Regions from separate parts of the Negadavirga shengliensis genome, predicted to be linked through region 2. Evidence: riboswitches for the same ligand, from Rfam matches in the RefSeq annotation. Region 2 holds a riboswitch; the other holds the start of a gene.
What was found. Region 2 has a riboswitch for thiamine pyrophosphate ahead of ACFPFU_RS01700 (TonB-dependent receptor). Riboswitches for the same ligand answer to the same signal wherever they lie in the genome.
Positions count from the first base shown of each region.

Region 1: linked by a shared signal. The riboswitch ahead of thiS (sulfur carrier protein ThiS) and the one ahead of ACFPFU_RS01700 (TonB-dependent receptor) in region 2 are both predicted to bind thiamine pyrophosphate.

Region 1 covers NZ_JBHSJJ010000017.1:11,572-14,994, forward strand. The annotation lists gene truA (tRNA pseudouridine(38-40) synthase TruA) at 1-259, shown strand, start outside; gene ACFPFU_RS21580 (SIMPL domain-containing protein) at 365-1,075, shown strand; TPP riboswitch at 1,214-1,315, shown strand; gene thiS (sulfur carrier protein ThiS) at 1,367-1,576, shown strand; gene thiC (phosphomethylpyrimidine synthase ThiC) at 1,579-3,423, shown strand.
Region 2 covers NZ_JBHSJJ010000001.1:416,089-419,511, forward strand. The annotation lists gene ACFPFU_RS01700 (TonB-dependent receptor) at 1-1,948, opposite strand, end outside; TPP riboswitch at 2,032-2,128, opposite strand; gene ACFPFU_RS01705 (fatty acid desaturase family protein) at 2,164-3,240, opposite strand; gene gldD (gliding motility lipoprotein GldD) at 3,349-3,423, opposite strand, start outside.

The sequences.
Region 1 (3,423 bases), on a different contig from region 2:
AAGTGTTTGGGGGGGTGTCTTGGCAGACAATATGTATGTTTTCCGGGTAAGGGCCGGCGGGTTTTTGATGCACCAGGTGCGGCGCATGATGGCGGCCCTTATTCTTCTGGGAAAGCGGGAAATAAGCCTGGAAGACATTTCGCAGGCTTTAGTCAGCCTCGAAAAATCAGCTTTCCCGCCAAAAGCCCCTGCAAACGGATTGGTGTTGGAGGAGGTGGTTTTCAGCGAAGCCACCAAAACTCCGGGAAGCCCAACCTAAAAAAGCATCACACGTTTAAAAGTACATTGGCTTGCAGGGCTCATCTTAAAAAATGTTTTTGGCCCGGGTTTTGACAAGTCAGAAAAAACTTTAGGATAAATCAAAATGAAAAACAGCTTATTGATCGTAATGGTCCTGCTTTTTGGAGCATTTTCCGCAGCCGCGCAGGATAAATCCATGCCCACCATTGAAGTGGAGGGCCAGAGTGAACTCAAGGTGATGCCTGACGAAGCCCTCATACAGGTTAATCTTACGGAAAAAGCCATGAAAACGGCAGAAGTGACAGATGCCCTCAACAAAAAATCCAAAGCAGTCTCTGACGCCCTGAAAAAGTCCGGCGTGGATAACTACACCTTTACAGCGGATAATTATTATATAAACATCAACCGCATCTATACCAAAGGCAGCGCCAGGGACAGTGGCTACGTGGCCAGTCAAACCCTCAATATTGTGGTGCATGATACGGAAAAAGACCTGGTCAGGATAGTGGAAACGCTCCACCAAGCTACTGATATGGCTTTTCAATTGAATTTCAGGATATCGGAAGCCAAGCGGAAAAGCTATGAAAAAGAGTTGTTGGAACTTGCCCTTAAAGATGCGCGCAACAAAGCCGAAATCATAGCATCCACCATGGGAATCCAGGACATTAAGGTGCATAAAGTGGATTATACTTCAGGCCAATCCTTTCAGCCGGTAATGTACCGGGCGGAAGCCATGATGATGAAAACCGCTGATGACCGCACAGAGCCCACCTTTAACCCGGAGGAACAAACCATATCCGATAGGCTTAAGGTTGTTTTTAGCTTTGCAAAGTGATTTTCCATCCGCCGGACGATGGAAGTAAATAAGAAATAGTGTATGGGTGCAGGTGATCCGGAATAGGTTTTCTGCACCCATATTTTTTATATCTTTTGGCACATTTTTTTGAAACTCCCTGATATTCCATAACTTTGTTCTGTACTTTAGGGGTGTCCCGGATTGGGTATCGGGACTGAGATCATACCCTTGGAACCTGATGCAGTTCATACTGCCGAAGGAAAAAGTTATCGGTTTTCTATCCATTAAGGCCATTCCTAAAGTTTTTTGTCAATAATAACCCCAATAGGAATGGAAATCTTACTCAATGACAGACCTTTTACATTGCCGGAATGCGACCGCATTACCGCACAGCAGTTGGTGGAAATTCAATTTCCGGAAAACCAGCGGGGCATAGCCCTTGCCCTTGGCTCGGAGATTTTACCCAGGGAGGAATGGGGCTACCAGGTCATTCGGCCCAATGATAAAGTTTTCATCTTTAAAGCTACACAGGGAGGTTAATCATGAAAAAACAAGATATCAAACCCCAAGCAGCCGGCATTAGCTGTTCACCGTTCACCAGTTCCAGGAAAATTTATGTCCCCGGCAAACTACATGACATTCAAGTGGCGATGAGGGAAATTTCCCTGTCCCCCACAAAAATAAACAAGGACAATGAGGTCGAAAATATCCCCGTAACCGTCTATGATACCAGCGGACCCTATACCGATCCGGGATACCAAATAGATCTTCAAAAGGGGCTGCCCCGTTTGCGGGAACCCTGGATCAGGGATAGAAACGATGTGGAGCAATTGGCGGAAGTAAGTTCAACATATGGCGCCAGGAGACTATCCAATCCCGCATTGGACCACCTGCGGTTTGAGCATGCCAAAAAGCCTTTAAAGGCCAAAAACGGCCATAACGTCACGCAGCTTCACTATGCCCGGAAGGGTATCATCACCCCGGAAATGGAATACATCGCCATCAGGGAAAACCAAAGGATAGCTGAGTTGAAGCAAGCTGCGCAGGAAAACGATAAAGGCCTTTTTGAGCAGCATACCGGGTTCAGCCACGGGGCCCATATTCCTCCTTATATCACCCCTGAGTTTGTGCGGGACGAAGTGGCGGCGGGAAGGGCCATCATTCCCAGTAACATCAACCATCCGGAAAGCGAGCCTATGATCATCGGGCGGAATTTTCTGGTGAAGATCAATGCCAACATCGGCAACAGCGCAGTATCCTCCAGCATAGAGGAAGAGGTGGAAAAAGCCGTCTGGGCATGCCGCTGGGGAGCAGACACCATCATGGACCTGTCCACGGGCAGCAACATCCACGAGACCAGAGAATGGATCATCCGCAACTCCCCGGTGCCCATAGGCACCGTACCCATTTACCAAGCGCTCGAAAAAGTAAATGGAAAAGCGGAAGACCTTACCTGGGAGATCTTCAAAGACACCCTCATTGAACAGGCGGAGCAAGGTGTTTCTTACTTTACCATCCACGCAGGGGTCCGGCTGCGCTACGTGCCCCTGACGGCAAAAAGGGTAACAGGGATAGTATCCCGGGGTGGTTCCATCATGGCCAAATGGTGTTTGGCCCACCATAAGGAAAATTTCCTCTACACCCATTTCGAAGAAATTTGTGAGATCATGAAAGCCTATGATGTGGCTTTTTCCCTGGGTGATGGCTTGCGTCCGGGATCCATTGCCGATGCCAACGACGAGGCCCAGTTTGCCGAACTGGAGACCCTGGGTGAATTGACGAAAATTGCCTGGAGACATGATGTACAGGTGATGATAGAAGGGCCGGGCCATATCCCCATGCACATGATCAAGGAGAACATGGACAAGCAATTGAAGTCTTGTGGGGAAGCACCTTTCTATACCTTGGGCCCTCTCACCACAGACATAGCGCCCGGCTATGACCATATCACTTCGGGCATCGGGGCGGCCATGATAGGCTGGTATGGCTGTGCCATGTTGTGTTATGTCACGCCAAAAGAGCACCTTGGCCTTCCCAACAAAAAGGATGTGAAGGACGGGGTGATTACCTATAAGATCGCAGCCCATGCCGCGGACTTGGCCAAGGGCCATCCCGGAGCGCAGTTCAGGGACAATGCCCTGAGCAAGGCGCGTTTCGAGTTCCGGTGGGAGGATCAGTTCAACCTTTCTCTGGATCCGGATACGGCTAGGGAATTCCATGATGAAACCTTGCCCGCCGATGGTGCCAAAGTGGCCCACTTCTGTTCCATGTGCGGTCCCAAGTTCTGTTCCATGAAAATATCACAGGAAGTAAGGGAATACGCTGAAAAAGGGATGGAACAAAAGTCCGCTGAGTTTGCGGAAAAAGGGAAAGAAATATATCTCTGA
Region 2 (3,423 bases):
CGATCTTGTTTCTGCTGAACGCCAGGTTTCCTCCCAGGGTCCACTGCGGGGATAGCCGTACCGCGCCATCCAGCTCGATACCTGCCCTATAGCTGCTTGCGACGTTTTCCCGGATGTAGGCACCCACATCATTCAGTTGGCCGGTCAGCACCAATTGGTCTTTGTAATCCATGTAGTAGAGGTTGGCACTGTACTGATACTTTGTCTGTTGAAACCTCACACCTGCCTCTACATTCCGCAGGGATTCCGGTCTGGGTATTTCAGTCAGCGGAGAATCCGTAAAGTCCCTTCTTACCGGCTCCCTGTTGGCCACTGCGTAGGAAGCGTACCATGTTTTCCCATCATTTGCCTCATAGGAAAGCCCTACTTTAGGATTGAAAAAATTATAGTGCTGAGATCCGGAAATGTCCCGGAGATCATTGTTGATGCCATCAAAGCGGTAATCGATCCCCCGGTATTGCAGGTCTCCGAAAAGGTAAAGCCTGTCTTTTACTTCATAGGTGGCTTTGAGGTAAATGTTGCGGTCATCTTTTATAGCCACATTGTCGTAATACCTGTCTCTGATATTGGTATTACCGGCTACTGCCATCCAGATGATTTCCCCAAAATGATCCCCGTCATAGCGGTTGGCTCCTCCGCCCAGGATAGCGTCCATCCGGCCATCATCGGAAACGTAGTTCAGCGAAAATACGGCCCCATAAAAATCATTATCCAGCCACCTTCGGCGGATAATGTCGGTTCTGCTGATCAGTTCATCGCCTATTTGGATGGGCGCTATGCCATAGTTCTGAAGCAGCCTGTCATTGGGACGGAACTGTTCATAATACCCCCTACCATAGGTATAATGCAACGCAAAGTTGGCTTTCAGGTTTTGGCTCCAGTTCCCTGCATAGATGAACTGGTAATGATCCTGCCAGTAGTTATCGGTTTCATTATCGTAAGTGTAGCTGTTATAAGTCCTGTCGGTTTCGAGCAGATGCTCCGGCACCCCGTTCCAGGCCTGGTACGTCTGTTCAGCTCCTGAGAAAATATTGACCTTGAATACGTGATCGTCTCCGTAATATCCTCCGGAGACAAAATAAGATCTCAGATCGGAAAAAGCCCGGTCAATATACCCGTCGGAGCTGATCTGGGACAGCCGGGCATCCACCGCCCATTTGCCGTTTAAAAGACCCGTGCCTGCTTTGACCGTGTGTTTTCTGGTATTGAAGGAACCAAATGAGTTGTCCGTTTCGGCGTAGGCCTCTTCCCTTTTTGTATCGGTCTGGATATTGATGCTGGCGCCGAAGGTAGCGGCGCCATTGGTGGAGGTACCCACGCCGCGTTGGATCTGGATATTGTCCACAGAGGAGGCAAAATCCGGCATGTTCACCCAGAATACCCCATGGGACTCGGCGTCATTCAGGGGTATACCGTTGACGGTGACATTGATCCGGGTTTGGTCCGAACCCCGGATGCGCAGACCCGTGTAGCCGACCCCCGCTCCGGCGTCAGAATGGGTCACCATGGAAGGTGTATAATTCAGCAGAAAGGGAAGATCCTGGCCGAGATTGTTTTTAGCCAGTGTTTCTTTGTCAATCACCTGAAAAGTAGTGGGGGTGGTTGCGGAAGCCCTGGTACCGGTCACAATAAATTCCTCGGTAGTCACTGTACTGGGCTTCATTTCAAATACCAGCTCACCGGTAAGCGGCACCTGCACTTGCATCCGGGCCGTTTGATAGCCCACATAAGAAACCCGAAGACCATAAGCGCCTTGGGGGAGAGCATCCAATACGAAATTGCCTTCCATATCGGCCACGCTGCCTGTCCCTTTCCCCTCCAGAATAATATTGGCTCCCGGTAGCGGCTCACCGGTCACGGCATCCCTCACATGGCCATTGATCTGGTTTTGGGCTGCCGCCCACGTTGTCCATAAGGACAGGGCCATCATCAAGTATAAACGAATCATGACAAGTAAGATTTTTGGTTAAACATGGAAAGGATTAAGGGGAATCCCTCCCTCAATTGTTTACCCAATAGCAGCAAGAAAGAAGTTGCTGTTTCTCATTTCCCTTCGCCGGCACTACCCGGATCAGGTGTTGTGGGTATGATCTCAGCCCGTGGTGTTGGGGCACCCCTAATGATCTCATGCAAAGGTATCGGTTTATTCTTATAAAGCCAAACCTAAACAGGCTCGCCTCTTCCCAACGCCCGGAGGTGCCGGATATGGGACATGACTGCCATTCTCAACCGGCTATGTTCGAGGTAGGGGATGCAATATTCCACACAGGCCTGCTTCACAATCTTACTTAAAGCAGGATAATGGATATGTGAGATTTTAGGAAATAAATGGTGTTCTACTTGATAATTCAATCCTCCCAGCAACCAGGTGAGCAGCTTGTGCCGGGGTGCAAAATTGGCGGTGGTCCTGATCTGGTGAATGATCCATTCATCCTCAAGATTATTGGTCTCCACTGAGGGTATTGGGAAAGTGGTCTCCTCCAAACTGTGGGCCAGTTGAAACACAGAAGTAAGCACGATCCCCGCAAATAAACCATATATGGTAAATCCGATCAGCCAAGGTACCAACCCTACCATATAAATCGGGAATGCGACAAAAAGCATTAGATGAACAACTTTGAATCCCCAAAAAGAAAGATGGTCCGCAACCTTCATTCTCTGTATGGGCACAATTCCTACCTTGCCGGTGATGTATTTTTTGTAATCGGTAAAAAATACCCAATACAGATACAACAAGGAATACGTGAAAATAAAGTAAAAATGCTGGTAATTATGGATACCGTATTTTCTCTGGCTTGGCGCCAATCTCAAAAAGGGTCTGGCATTCAGATCATCATCTACTCCCTCAATATTGGTATAGGCGTGATGAACCACATTGTGTTTGGTTTTCCACATGAACACATTAGCTCCCAGGAAATTTATGGACAGACCCGCCAGGTTATTGATCCATTGCTTGCTTGAGAAACTACCATGGGCACCGTCATGCATGATATTAAAACCAATGAAGGCAGTCAACGCCCCCATCAGCATGCACACCGCCAATGCAAGCGCCCAATGAGGGGTGAACAGAACAACATAGATATAACTTGAGACTAAAGAAAGAACCATAATCACCGCCTTGATATACAAAGTGCGGTTACCGGTTTTTGGAATTCTTTTATCATCAAAATAATCGCTGATTCTTTTCTTTAAGTCCAGATGAAAAGAAATCTTGCTCTTGGAAAATTTGGGGGTAGCCATATATAGTAATTTATTGGGTGATAAATGGGCATCAATGAAAATTCACCCATGGAGAGGCTACGGTTCAGAATATACCATTTGCTAAGATACCATTTTATTTTCAATCCATCAATCAAACTCCACCGTATTGATCAGATGCATCATATCGGTTTTTACATATTCAATAATGGGAGCCAATGAATC